DNA from 3 places in the Staphylococcus saprophyticus subsp. saprophyticus ATCC 15305 genome. Region 1 is predicted to be linked to each of the others. Evidence: riboswitches for the same ligand, from Rfam matches in the RefSeq annotation. Region 1 holds a riboswitch; each other region holds the start of a gene.
The links. Region 1 has a riboswitch for S-adenosylmethionine ahead of SSP_RS00060 (homoserine O-acetyltransferase MetX). Riboswitches for the same ligand answer to the same signal wherever they lie in the genome.
Positions count from the first base shown of each region.

Region 2: another riboswitch for S-adenosylmethionine. It lies ahead of SSP_RS01430 (aminotransferase class I/II-fold pyridoxal phosphate-dependent enzyme); the one in region 1 lies ahead of SSP_RS00060 (homoserine O-acetyltransferase MetX).
Region 3: another riboswitch for S-adenosylmethionine. It lies ahead of SSP_RS01210 (MetQ/NlpA family ABC transporter substrate-binding protein); the one in region 1 lies ahead of SSP_RS00060 (homoserine O-acetyltransferase MetX).

Region 1 covers NC_007350.1:14,238-19,296, reverse strand. The annotation lists gene SSP_RS00070 (DHH family phosphoesterase) at 1-1,295, opposite strand, end outside; gene SSP_RS00065 (DUF2232 domain-containing protein) at 1,310-2,236, opposite strand; gene SSP_RS00060 (homoserine O-acetyltransferase MetX) at 2,502-3,470, opposite strand; SAM riboswitch class I at 3,532-3,630, opposite strand; gene SSP_RS00055 (AzlD domain-containing protein) at 3,742-4,071, opposite strand; gene SSP_RS00050 (AzlC family ABC transporter permease) at 4,068-4,769, opposite strand.
Region 2 covers NC_007350.1:316,661-321,719, reverse strand. The annotation lists gene SSP_RS01445 (heavy metal translocating P-type ATPase) at 1-534, shown strand, start outside; gene copZ (copper chaperone CopZ) at 580-786, shown strand; gene SSP_RS01435 (D-lactate dehydrogenase) at 837-1,835, opposite strand; gene SSP_RS01430 (aminotransferase class I/II-fold pyridoxal phosphate-dependent enzyme) at 1,861-3,018, opposite strand; SAM riboswitch class I at 3,077-3,185, opposite strand; gene SSP_RS01425 (transglycosylase SLT domain-containing protein) at 3,286-4,017, opposite strand; gene SSP_RS01420 (PTS transporter subunit IIC) at 4,543-5,059, opposite strand, start outside.
Region 3 covers NC_007350.1:274,450-279,508, reverse strand. The annotation lists gene SSP_RS12735 (ROK family protein) at 1-399, opposite strand, end outside; gene SSP_RS01215 (L-lactate dehydrogenase) at 565-1,497, opposite strand; gene SSP_RS01210 (MetQ/NlpA family ABC transporter substrate-binding protein) at 1,541-2,359, opposite strand; SAM riboswitch class I at 2,449-2,555, opposite strand; gene SSP_RS01205 (CPBP family intramembrane glutamic endopeptidase) at 2,701-3,456, opposite strand; gene panE (2-dehydropantoate 2-reductase) at 3,670-4,587, shown strand; gene SSP_RS01195 (HTH domain-containing protein) at 4,682-5,059, opposite strand, start outside.

The DNA.
Region 1 (5,059 bases):
TTTAAAATATTTTCATCGATGACCATTTCTGGTTTGTGCGTATCTACAACGACAAGTGTTGTCTTGGAAGTCATAATATCCCATGCTTCATCTGAAGTGATGAAACGATCTTTAAGTTCTGGTTTTTCATTTACCGCATCCATAACACGTCGTAACGTCGGATCGATATCAGATTCATTTAAAACGATATAGGCATCTAGGTTATTCATCATCGCAAAACGGGATACACCGATTGCTGCACCAATTGCGTCTAAATCGGGACGTTTGTGCCCCATGATAATCACTTTGTCGCCTTCCATTAAGATATCTTTAAGTGCATGTGAGATAACACGCGCTCTTACACGTGTACGTTTTTCCATGGGGTCAGTCTTACCACCATAGAAACGTACATTACCGTTTATGTGTTTAATCGCAACTTGGTCGCCACCACGACCGAGTGCTAAATCTAGGCCAGATTGAGAAAGTTCTCCAAGATCAATTAGATTTTCAGAACCTTCACCCACACCAATACTTAATGTTAATTGCGCGCGATAACCTACGCTCTTTTCACGTAATTGGCTTAAAATACTAAAGTTAGTTGCTTCAATTTCGTTTAAAATATTTTGGTTTAAATATGCCACGAATTGATCCGAACTATAGCGTTTAAAGTAAATATTATGTTCCGTTGCCCATCTACTGATGACGCGCGTAACCATTGAGTTAATTTCTGATTTTTGCGTATCATTCATATTTTGGGTAATTTCATCATAATTATCCAAGAATAATGTCGCTATAATTGGTTTAGATGATTCATATAATTCATTTGTATAGACTTCTTTTGTAATGTCGAAGAAATAAAGCACGTGTTCTTTTTCTGAATAACGCACACGATAGTGGTATTCATTTTCATTAATTTCTATTTCTTGTGTTTTTTCTAATTGTTTTAAGATATTAGGATATACTTCGTTGACTGGGTCGGAAATTACATTACGATTTAAACGTTCCGACATAAATCTATTCATCCACTCTATGTTTTCATTTTCATCTAAGATAATCATTCCGATAGGTAGATTTTTAATTGCGAAATTACTACCTTCAGAGATATGACCACTTAAATTGTCCACATAGCTGTCTAATTTTTGTAAAGCTTGTCTTACCATAAATGCTGTCCCTATAATAATAATCACTAATACAATCGTCGCTATACCTGCTACGAGTTGGTTAAAAACAAACCAAACTACAACCAGCGCAATTGCCGTGAGCGTCATAATTACAAATGGTAAAATCAACGCTTTTTTAGTGGATTGACGGTTCATTCTTCCACCTCAAATCATTTTTTAATGATACTTTTTAAGTTAAAACATAAATCGATTACACCCAGGAGACTTACAATATGTGTTAATGGCATTAAAATTGTCCCTATAACCATTAGTAACACAGTAAGTACGAGTGGCATTGATTTTGCTTTGCCGAAAAAGTGAATAACACTTAACCCCTGAATATACATACATAATGATAACACAATTTCAAAGTTTAAAACGATACTTTGGAAAGTACCAGCTTGGCTTGCAAACATAACACAAATCAAGACAATAATATATATCCATAATAATGAACGGCTCATCTGCCAAGCATATAATGGTTTAAATATTGGTGTAGCGATTTTGAATTTACGTAAAATTGGAAAAGTAATAATTAAATTGATTAAAATAAGTAGAAAAACTGCAATGATTACCATACTTGGTAACTGAACTGCCAATTGACGGAATCCCTCTTCGAGCATTTGTTTATACTCGTTACCAACTGAAGCACCTGAAATAACCTGATGCATTTGATCTTTTATTGGGTTCATTAAAACTGTCGCGCTTGGTATCTTATCAAACGTTTGCAGTCCCATAAATGCAATTAATGAAATCATACTAATATATGTAGTCGTTATATATAGTATACGTTCTTTAGATGTTCTTTCTTTTAATAATTGGCCAACAACGAAACTCGTAATGAGCACGAGGACCATGATACTTAATACAAATATATTACCCAGTAAAGTTGTTAATACAACCGTTACGACAGCTGTCAATCCGAATGATTCAATTGATTTATGCCATAAGATAATGCCAGGAATTGTCGCAAACGCGCTCAATACAAGACCAAGCGGTGGTAATATATGCAAAGCCAAAGCGACTACGATTAGCGTTAGAATACTAAGCACAGTTGCTTTAGGATATATTTTAGAAAACAAATTCGCCACTCCCATACTATTTTTGACTATACCCTTTATTTTAACCTCTTTAAAACTTTTATACAATTATTGGCAACCCATTTTATATAGAAGTTCTATTCAGAAAATACACCTTCACTATAATCCTTAGAAATCATTGTTATATATCAATCGCTTCTTCACTAACAACAACTTATTTATATTTCACACAAAAATAGGATGTAACCAACTTGTTTCTCACCTCTATTTAGTAGTAAGAAGACAACCGGCACATCCCAAAAATTAAATCTATTTAGTTAGTTCATTTACGTTTGATTTTATAGACTTTTAAAAAGTGATATAGATTCGGCGCCCAATCATTGAAGTTAAGTAAAAATCCATCATGTCCTACATTGTCAGGAACGAAAAAATGTTTATGAAATTTAAAGCGCTCGCCGACTGCTCGAACAAGGTCATCAGGATAAAGTAAGTCATCGGTAAAGCCCATTGTCATAACCTTCGTATCTAAATTACGGAATACTTCATCCACATCATCACGTCCTCTATCGACATCATGACTATCCAAGACATCCAGCAGTGTTAAATAACATGCGTAATCAAAATGATTCATAAACTTATCACCTTGATGTTTTTGATAGGCGACAACTTGATCTGGTGAAAAGCGCTTATCGTAACTTTTAGATGATCGATAAGTTAAGAAACCCAATTGTCTAGCGATACTCATACCATTTTTAGGATCTAAATGAATGGCTTGCCTCGCTATCTCGTTAAACGCTCGACTGTAGGATGATGTTTTATCCGTTGCAGCAAGTATAACGGCTTTATCGACATTAAATTTGCGATTATATAATAATTCAATCGCTTGCATGCCTCCTAAAGAACCACCAATGAGAATATTAATGTGTTCAAATCCTAACGTTTCTATGCCTATTTCAATTGCACGTACAATGTCTCTTAACGTGAGCGTTTGAGGGAAATCAGCATCTGTTAATGCCGAACTTGAACCATACGGACTACCAATTACATTAAAAGTTAAAAATTGATAATCATTGATGGGCATATAGCCCCCATCAATGATACCTCTCCACCATCCTGGTTGATCATTTGTCCCATATGTTAAATGGTTACCTGTCAAAGCGTGACAGACAACAACTAAAGGTTGTCCTTTCAACCCCACATGTTCATAGCGTAGTTTCAAATTAGATATGAGTTCTCCAGATTCCGTTGTAAAAGGCCCTAATTCTAAAGTATCTACCGTATAATTCGTCATGATTTCCCTCCTACTTAATAAAAAACTTCTCACTCATATAACATAAGTAAGAAGTTATAATTACTTATCATTCGAGTGTATCGTTGGTTTTAGCACCGTACTACACAGCCGGTTGCTGAAGCATCACTGGGCCAAGTCCCTCAGCTTCTCGAAATAAGATTTGATTTTAATTGTATAAAACGAAAGTATGACAGACTAAAAATTGGAAATATCATAATTTTCTAATTATTCTAATTCTAACGGATATCCTGTGTTTCATCAATGATATTCTTTAAAAAACCCATCTCAACAATGCCATAATAATAATCCCACTTAAAATCGTTATCGTTAAACTTCTTGAAACGATGGCAACTACAATCGTAGGTATCATCGTTATCAAAAATGGCATATTGATTGTGTATCCCATTACGCCCTCTTGTTGAACCAAGACACCATCAATAATCAACGCTGTAAACAATGTAATTGGGATAAAAGAGAGCCATTTGACTACACGTTCAGATAAATGAACTTTAGAAATCATCACAAACGGTATAATTCGAGTCAACCATGTCACAATTCCGCATAAAATAATAATCGTTAACATATGTATCGTTGTCGTCATCGTTCCATCACCACCCCAAGTGCTGCCGTTATTGTAGAAGCTAAAATAATCGCTAAATATGATGGCATAAATAAACTTAATCCCAACATCATCACAATGACACAAATAATCAGAACTAAGTAAATCTTAACTTTTGAGCGCCTGATTGATTCAAATTGGGAGACGGCAAGAAAAATAAACATAGCCGTTATTGCAAAGTCTAAGCCTAATACGTCTGGGTCATGGATGTATTTACCAAATAAAGCACCAATAATACATGCAATCGTCCAAAAAACATAAGCCGTTATATTCAAACCGTGTAGCCATCGATCATTAATTTTTTCGCCTTTTAGATGTGGTGTCACTGCAACCCCAAATGTTTCATCTGTTACCAATGTTGCCAACCCAATTCTATTTAGTAAACTATAATCTTTATAGCTTGGTGCAAGTGTCATACTTAATAAGAACATCCTAGAATTGACGATGAACGCAGTTAATACAATTGCGGATATAGGTGTACCTGCAATAACAAGCGCGCAAATTATAAATTGTGCTGCGCCTGCGTATACAAGCAAACACAGTAAAATAATTTCCAACAAGCTAAATCCTGAAGCAACTGCAACAATTCCAAATGATAAACCCACACCTGCGTATCCTAACAAGGTAGGAATACACGCTTTGACACCTTGTTTAAATGTTACATGCGCTTCATTTTCCATACACACCCACCCTCTCATGGCACTTCAAAAATAATATATCAATTCTAATACAACTGATTCTAAATGCGCAATATCTTTAGACATCCGTTTGTGTGAGGTTAGACTAACGATTGTCTTAAAAAGCTTAAAACACGTTGTTTATATTTCTCTGAATTTTTAGAAATAATTAAGACATACCTCTAAAATATATCTGAATTCCGCCTAATCATATTTGCTATTTTATACTTTTTACACCTCCCCTACCCTTTCGATAGTGCACAAAAAAACGCATAGGACCTATTGTCGCTACG
Region 2 (5,059 bases), 300 kb from region 1:
GATACAGTCAAAGACTCAACTGCTACTGCAATTAAACAATTACATGATCTCAATATTAAAGTCGTCATGTTAACCGGTGACAATGAACGTACAGCACAAGCTATTGCCAATGAAGTTGGTATCGATACAATCATTGCCCAAGTATTACCAGAAGAAAAAGCAGCAAAAATCAAATCACTCCAAACCCAAGATAAAACCATTGCGATGGTGGGTGACGGCGTTAACGATGCACCAGCACTCGTACAAGCCGATATTGGTATTGCTATTGGTACTGGCACAGAAGTCGCTATTGAAGCCGCAGATGTTACAATTCTAGGCGGTGACTTATTATTAATACCTAAAGCCATTAAGGCAAGTAAAGCAACCATACGCAATATTCGCCAAAACTTATTCTGGGCATTTGGTTATAATGTTGCAGGTATACCTATCGCCGCACTTGGTTTGCTCGCACCATGGATTGCTGGTGCAGCCATGGCTCTAAGTTCTGTTAGTGTAGTAACAAATGCGTTAAGATTAAAACGTATGAAATTATAAATGATATATAATACAATCATACGACTTTATGAGGAGGTGATTTATATGGCTACAGAAACAATTCAAGTAGAAGGCATGAGCTGTGACCATTGCAAACATGCTGTAGAAACTGCATTAACTGAGCTTGATGGTGTATCAACAGCTGACGTTAGTCTAGAAGCCGGTAATGTTAAAGTAGATTTTGACGATGACAAAGTTACAATGCCTCAAATGAAAGACGCAATAGAAGACCAAGGTTACGATGTTAAATAAATATAAAAGAAGGGACGCTTAGTCATTTAAGCGCCCCTTCTTTTATATATTTAATTTACTCTTAAACGCGTGTCACCTGTTTTTATGACTTCCATCGTTGCATCTAATGCATCAACAATTAAATTTTCGACAGCGGCATCTGTATAAAATGCAATGTGTGGTGAAACAATGACATCTGGTCGTTCAATCAATTGCTTTAACATATCATCATTAAATGCTGTATGACGTTGATCACTAGGGAACAAGCCTTTTTCACCTTCATACGTATCTAATGCTGCACCTTTTATCAAACCTCGATCTAAAGCATCGATTAATGCACTTGTTTTCACAATTGTACCTCGAGCACAATTAATAAATACAGAACCTGGTTTAAATTCATTGAATAAAGTTTCATCAAACAAATAATCATTTTCCTTACTAGCTGGAATATGTACTGTTACGATATCTGCATTTTGGATTGCTTCATTGATGGTACTTGCATAAGTTAAAAAGCTTCTATAATCATCATTAGGTGCAATGTCATAAGCCGTTACTTCAGCGTCAAATCCTTGCGCAAATATCTTAGCAACAATTGAACCAATGCGACCTGTTCCAATGACAGCAACTTTCAAGTCTCTAATAGAACGTGATAATATATCCGGTTGCCACCTAAAATCATATTCAGCAGTTTTTTGTTGAATGTCATTATAATTACGAACTAGATTGAGTGCTTGTGACACAGTATATTCCGCAATTGAATGTGGTGAATAAGAAGGTACATTACTAATAATCAAATTATATTTTTCCGCCAATTCAAAATCATAAATATCAAAGCCAGCACTACGTTGAGCAATTTGTTTAATCCCAAAATCATGTAATTGCTTATAAATGGTTTCGTCCAATGGTATTTGTTGCGAAATAGACACACCATCAAATCCTTTTACACGTGAGACAGTTTCACATGTTAATAAATCTTCATCTAAATCGACTTCTACTTTATGCTTATTAGACCAAGCTTCAATGAAAGCTTTATCCTCATTTCTAACGCCAAAAAGTTTTATACGCGTCATGTTAGCATCCCCTTTAAAATTAATGTTATTCATACAGATGTCTCAGAGATTGGATTCTCTCGGCAGCTACTTTCAATTGCTCATCATCAAGCGCTAATGATATACGCACATAGTTTTTACCATGTTCACCAAACGGAATACCCGGTGCAACAAGTATGGATTGCTCTTGTAATAAATAGTCAACAAATGATTCCCCATCAAAATTTGGCGGCGTTTTTAGCCACAAGAATATACCACCTTTCATCGGTTCAAATGGAATATTTTCTTCCTTTAACTTCGCTTCAAAAGTATCCCTACGTTGTTTGAAAATATTACTTTGTTCGTCCAAGAAATCATCATAGTGATTCAATGCATAGGTCGCTGCATCTTGTAACGCACCAAACATACCCGCATGCGTGTGTGTGTGATATTTTTTCAACGCTTGAATCATATCTTTATTGCCTACTGCAAATCCAACTCTAAAACCGGACATATTATATCCTTTAGATAATGAAAATACTTCAATCGCTAAATCTTTTGCACCTTCTGTTTGTAAAATACTCGGATTTTTATGATCAAACCCAAATGCACTGTACGCAAAATCATGAACTATTTTAGTCTTTGTACCTTTAAATTGCGCTACAGCCTCATCAAATACAGCTTGTGTAGCTACTGATCCAGTAGGATTATTTGGATACGTTAAATAGACTAATCGCGTATTTTTCAATATATCCCTATCCACTTTATCCCATTGAGGCAAGTAATATGGTGGTTCTAATACGAGCGGTTGTGGATGTGCATCAGCTAATAAGACACCCGCCTTATAATCTGTATAACCTGGATCTGGTAGTAGTACATTTTCACCAGGATTAACAATACAAGATGGTAAAGCTACCAAACCATTTTTAGTTCCGTACAAAATACAGACTTCATCGTCTTTATCTAACACGACATCATATTGCCTTTGATAAAAATCTACAATCGCTTGTTTAAAAGTCTCTTTACCATGAAATGCTACATACTTTTGATTATTAGGCTCTCGCAATGCATCTGTAAAACAATCAATAATCCCTGTTGGTGTTTCTCCATCTGGTATACCTACCGCCATATTAATTAAAGGTAACGGCCCATGTTCAACAGGCTGCCCCATCGTTTTTGCAAAATAACTATCTGGTACTTGTGCTAATCTATCCGAAATCACCATCAAAGTCCTCCTAATAAAAAAACTATATACCTACGAAAGTGGCATATAGTTTACATGTCACCTATCTTTCAAGTAGTATTACTTGTTGGACGAAGCACAGTACTTCTTTACAAAGTCTGTTGCTGAAGCTTCACAGGGCCAATTCCCTCAACTTCTCTGGATAAGTTTTGCTTTTAAATTACTATTAATTTTATCAGAATATTCAAACATGTCAATGCAAAAAAAGAGCGACTCTAAAGAGTCACTCTTTGTCTATATAATTAAATCTTACCAAGCAACCCATGCTCCAGCACCTTGGTTATTATAAACTTCAACAGCTTTATCCATTTGATCTTGAACTGACATACCTGCATGTTCACCATGGCCTAATAATTGGAATAATCCGTATGCACCTGATGAAGCATTAACAGCATTTGCGTTACCGCCACTTTCACGTTGGATAACACCTTTCCATTGTGAAGCTGATACACCAGTACGTTCTGCCATTTGATTAGCAATTGCATCAATACTTGATGTTGATGTTGTAGTTGTTGTAGTTGTTGATTTAGTTGAAGTACTTGTTTGTGCAGTTTGAACGTTTGTGTTAGATGAAGCTTTAGGCGCTTCAACAGCTGCTACTTCAGTGTTACTTGATTGTTGTTGTGTACGAACTTCGTTAGCTGAAGTTTCGTTAGTGTGTGTAGTTGCTTGAGCAGTTACATCTTGGATAGTGTTAGAAGATGCACTTTGAGCACCTGCAGTTGTATAATTCCATGACCAAGTTTGGCCATCAGAAGTGAAAGTATATTCGTTTCCACCTAATACGAAATCATAGTTATACGCACCAGCGTGTAATGGTTTTTCATTTAATTGCTCTGGGTTGTTTTGAGCTAAGTCAGCTAAATGCGCTTGGTCGATATTTTCTTCTGATGCATGCGCTTGATTGTGATCAGCTGTTGCTGCATATCCTGTTACACCTAATGCTACTGCTAATGATGATGCTAAAATTGTTTTCTTCATAATAAAAAAATCCTCCAATTAATTTCTTTTTAAGTTAAATTATATTTTCGTTAAATTATTTATCGTATGTGCTGAAATCTTTTAAATTTAATGTCTTATCTTTTCGCCACAAATAATATACCATAAATTTCGTTCAGTTATATTACACTTACTTAACAAAACGTTACAAATCAAATTCCACTTTGTAACATTACGACATATTTGTTTTATTTTGTAATGCTAAATAACTATTGATAGATAAAAGGATATTATATGAGTATATGATATAAAGCGATTAAATAAATTTACATTTAAGAAAATCATATATTCTGAAATATTACAAATCACACTTTTGTTACATAACTGTAAAATAACAAAAAGACAAAAAAATTATATTTTGGAGTAAAACTTGCAAATTTTTTTGTTTAAATTAAAAAAAGACCACTGATGGGTGGCCTTTTTTAATCATTTTATATTTTTTTATGTAACGACAACCTTATGCTTTATTACAAAATATGACACACATTTTAAGCAAATTGTGTAACCTTACGCTAAGAACTTGAAGATTTCTCTATCATATATTTTCAATATCTTCATATATAACGTATTAATTAAATACCCCATAACAAATGGTACGACAAAAAATGCAATAAACACAAAAACTAAATTCAATATTATTGAATGTTCCATAAATCTAAAAGCACTGATCGGTCCAACTAGTCCGATAATACCAAAACCAGCTGATTCCTTTGTACCTCCAATACCAATTAACCCACCAACTAAACCTGTAATAAGCGCATTGGTAAAAATAGGTAACAATATAATAGGATGTCTGACCATATTCGGAATCATCATTTTGACGCCACCTAAGAATATCGTAAGTGGTACACCCGCTCTATTTATTTTAAGTGTGCCTGCTACTAATGCACCTTCACACGCAACAATACCTAGTGAAGCTGAACCTGCAGCTAAGCCATTGATACCAATAGCTAAAGCAGTCGCAACTGTGGAAATTGGTGAAATAATAATAAAGCTAAACACTAATGCAATGAGCATTGACATA
Region 3 (5,059 bases), 260 kb from region 1:
CACGTCGAATGATATACACCATGCTTTAATTTTATTTATATAATCAGTGACTTCTGCCTTCGTTAAATGAAAAGTTTTTCCTATGGCTTCACTTGTAAGTGGTTGTTGATACATGAGTAATTGATAACCCAACTTGATTAATAGTTCACTTTCTTTATTGGTAAAATCAGTTACAATTGTTTCTATTTGTTGCATACTATATAAGGACTGATTCAATTTATACCCTCGTCCTTTTACACTTACAATGAGATCATCTAAGATTTCACTATTAATATATTGAATATCATTTCTAGCTGTTCGATTAGAAACATTTAAGTACCTTGCAATTTCATCTGCATTTAAAAATTGATTACGATTGATTAACATTAATCTGATGAGCTTTACATGTCTTTCTAGCATCATTACACCTCCCATGCTCATATACTTCACTTCTATTCATCGCTATATTTAAGTATATTGTAGCCATTACCGGATTGATAAACAAGATAAGCATTTATTTTAAATATAAAAAACACGCATTCAAAAGAAAATATCTAATGAATGCGTGTTTGAATGTTTTAATCGCTATTGTTGTGCTGTATGAATCGTTTGTCTAATATATTCATATGCTTCTTTAAGTTCGCGTTCTTCTTCTTTGTCTAATGTTATCGCAAATCTTTGAACAATACCCTTTTTATCTATTAATGTTGGTAAACTAAATGCACCATCTTCTAAGCCATATTCTGAACTCAGGGAAGTCAATGGTGTAATTGTTCTCTGATCCAATGCAATGGACTGTATCAAAAATGATGTCACTTTTGATATCGCTGCGTTGGTCCACCCTTTTTGGTAAAAAACATCCATCGACACTTCGTTGATAATGGACGATATGTGTGACTTATCAATTGCTGGACGGTCACTTAATGCCTCAAATTCCGATAGTTCCATACCATGAATATGCACTTTACTCCACACGGGGATTGCATGTTGACCATGTTCCCCAATGACAAAAGCTTCCACATTATTTGGATCAATTTGATAATGATCGGCTATAATTGTTTTAAATCTTGATGTCTCTAGAGCCGTACCCGTACCAATAATTTTATGGGCTGGGTAATCTATTTGATTTGCAAAGTAAACCATAGAATCTACAGGATTAGATATCAGAATCACAACCGCCTCTTGCGTCACTTCAGCTATTTGGGACATTATGCCCTTAATGATGTCGTGATTTCCTTGCGCTAATAATGTACGGTCACCATTATTTTTATCGGTTGCTTCACTCGCAGCTATGACGATAAAGTCTGCATCCGTTAAGTCTTGATAGACACCGCTACGAATCTTGATATGTGCAGTATTTATCAGTCCTTGCGAGTGAATATGGTCAAGTGCTTCACCACTTGCCACGTCCGCTCTATCATCAATTAAAATAATCTCTGAAAACAAATTCAGTTGCTGTACATCTGTAAGTACTTGCGTACCCACTTTTCCTAAACCAATAATACCTAGCTTAGACATAATCGAATCACCTTCCTCTTCAATCTATATATTACATGATTATTTATTTTTCATACGGAATAACATCTTGTCCATATTTATCAGTTATAAATTTCTTCATCTCTTTAGATTGTAAAACTTTCATAAGTTCTTTGAATTTTTTATCGTTTTTATGTCCTTCTTGTACGGCAACAATATTCGCAAATGGTGATGATTTTCCTTCTATAGCAATTGCATCTTTATGTGGTGTTAGACCATTATCAATCGCATAATTAGAATTCATTATCACTGCTGCGCCTTCTTTACTATTATAAGTTTTAGGTAAGAATTCCGCACCTTGCTTGTTATTAAATTTCAAATCTTTTTTATTTTCTACAATGTCATCAAACTTAGCATCTTCAATACTGACACCTTTTTTAATTTTGATTAAGCCTTTATCAACAAAGAATGACAAGAAACGACCTTCTTCAGCAGGATTGTTTGATACATAAATGGTAGAACCTTTAGGGATATCTTTAATGTCTTTATATTTTTTACTATAAACGCCCATCGGTGTCGTGAACACTTTCCCGGCTTCTTCTATTTTATAATTATGGTCTTTCTTTTCTGCTTTAAGATACGGTGTATGTTGAAATGCATTCGCATCAACATCTCCTTTATCTAATAATTTATTAGGAACCTTATAATCATTAACTGTTTTTATTTTTAAATCATAGCCTTTCTTTTTCATTTCTTCTTTTGCATGTTCAAGTACGACGCCATGGGGCGCTGGCGAAGCAGCAATCGTAATTTCCTTATCCTCTTTTTCACCATTCGATTTACCACATGCTGCTAGTATAATCGTTAACACAAACAATGATCCTAAAATAAACCATTTTCTCATAATACTTTCACTCCTTAAAAATTTGTTTCAACGTACTTATATGTATAAAAAAACTTTCTCTTAATAAATCAAGAGAAAGTTTGCACTTTCTCTCATCTCCAAAAGTTAAATAACTTTTTGTGACTTAGCACCATTTCGAAAAATCGACGGTTGCTGGGTTTCATCGGGCACATCCCTCCACCACTCTTGATAAGAGTCAATCATATTTATGTTTAGTGGTTTAATCCTAGCATTATGCTCAAGATTAGTCAATGAGTTTTTAGAAAATTCTAAACACTAACACGATAAAATATACCTGTCCTTCACAAAGAAGACAGGTATATCACTAAGAATTATGTAAATTACATGATAATCATGAAAATATACGCTAATAAATTATTCAAAGCATGTAACGCAATGGCTACAGCTAAACTACGCTGCGATTTCATATATACATATACAATACCAACTGCTATGGCAAGATACATCACAATTTCTAATGGAGATTTAGCTTCTGTTACATGTAAAGATGCAAACACAATAATTGAAATAACAGACATAACATAGAAATTTAATTTCTTTCCTAATTCGCCAATAATTAAATGTCTAAATAAAAATTCTTCTGTCATTGGTGCAATAATTACAATTGAGAAAAAAGCTAATATGGTTGATACAGGCGTAGCAAACATTTCCTCCACCATTTTGTCATTTTGTGTTTCTTCAAATTTCCAATGTTCTGGTGCGAATGCATTTACTAAATATGGATAAATTTCTTTAAACACTATAATAACGATAAATGTAATGACAATGAGTTTCCAGTGTTGCTTAATATTTTGTAGCCCCTGTTTCCACGATTGTCTAAATGAATGTCTATGGAATAAAATCCATAACGCGAATATAATTATAAAGGCAATCATTTCCATTAATATGCCTGGCGTACCTGAAAAGTTAGCATTAAAGTTAGCGTTATTTTTCCCTTGCGTTTCATTGATTCCAATCATGATTGTTAAGATGACTATAGATAAACAAAAATTACCTATCAAATAAATAAACGGTAGTAGAAAATCTTTCCCTTGCATATCTTTCCACTGATACTTATGATCATTTTTAAACGACATTGGAACCCCTCCATGTTTTTAATTAGTGAACACTTATTACATTGCACAAATTTTATTGTTTTCAAATATATATTTAAAAATAAAATATACTGTCCCAACTACATCTATTGAATTATTTGAAAATTATTTTCATATGCGTATATGCCCCTCAAATGTGGTATATATACATCAATTAACAAATCAACACACATAGCGTATAAGGAGTTGTATTCAATGCGTATATTAGTATTAGGTGCTGGCGGTATCGGAGGCTATTTTGGAGGCAGATTAGCCGAAAGCGGACAGAACGTGACATTCTTAGTAAGACCCAAACGCAAGTCATTTTTAGAAAGAAATGGATTAGCCATCCACAGTGAGCAGGGAGATTATCATTTCAATCCTCAACTCATTACAAAAGACGATCGCGTAGCGCCTTTCGATGTTATTTTACTTTCTTCTAAATCCTATCATTTAGAGCAAGCCATGACAGATTTGAAACCATTTGTCGATGGTCATACTGCCATCATTCCATTATTAAACGGCGTCGCACATATTCCACAATTACAATCTATCTTTGGTAAAGACAAAGTTATGGGTGGCTATTGTGTGATAGAAACAACATTAGATAGTATGGGAGAAATCATACAAACAAGCCCTTTTGATAAACTCTTTTTTGGAGAACTAGATGGAAGTAAAAGTGAACGCGCACAAAAAATTGCACAAGCATTTTCTGAAACAAAGGCAGAATTCAAATTAAGCACTTCAATCGAACAAGGCATGTGGCACAAATATTTAATGATTACTGTGTTATCCAGTATCACAACATTAATGCATGCGCCTATTGGTCCTATTCGAGACAGTGATGGTGGCATTAACTTCGTTCGCTCTTTATACAATGAAGTCGCTTCGATAATGCGTGCACATCGAGCGCCACTCGCAGACGATATTGTATCACAATATATGACATCATTTAATCAGTTATCATACCATTTTAAGACTTCTATGCAACGTGACATGGAAAAAGGATTAAATATTGAAACAGGTCACTTACAAGGTTATTTATTAAACTTAGCCGATACGTACCAAATTGACGCCCCATTACTTAAATGCGTCTACCAAAACCATAAAGTCTATAAAGAAATGCTTAAATAATATAAACAGATCACAAATCTGAAATACAACAGCGCATGTCATCTTTATTATGAGATGACATGCGCTGTTTAAAGTTAAGTCGATAAATGCAATATTATTTTAGTTTTGACATATATTGATAAGCTGTTACGCCATATCGATATTTAAATACCTTATTTAAATGCGCTAAATCTACGAAAGCACATTCTGCTATAGCAAGATAGTCATGCTGCTCTAACCAATTTTGAACGCTTTTCAAATCTTCCACAATCGTTCGTCTTGAAACAGATACGGTGGTCGCAAGCACTTGTGATGATGTCGGCGTATTGGCTTCAAGTAATTTTAACGTTATATATAACAAGCGCTCTTCTTTTGCATAATGTATTGTATGCGTTGTCGATTTATGTGCAAAGCGCTTTAACTGTTCTGGTGTTGTGGTTATTTTGACCCCCTCTTGCTTAGTCCTTTGAATAATTAAACCTAGGTTACTTGC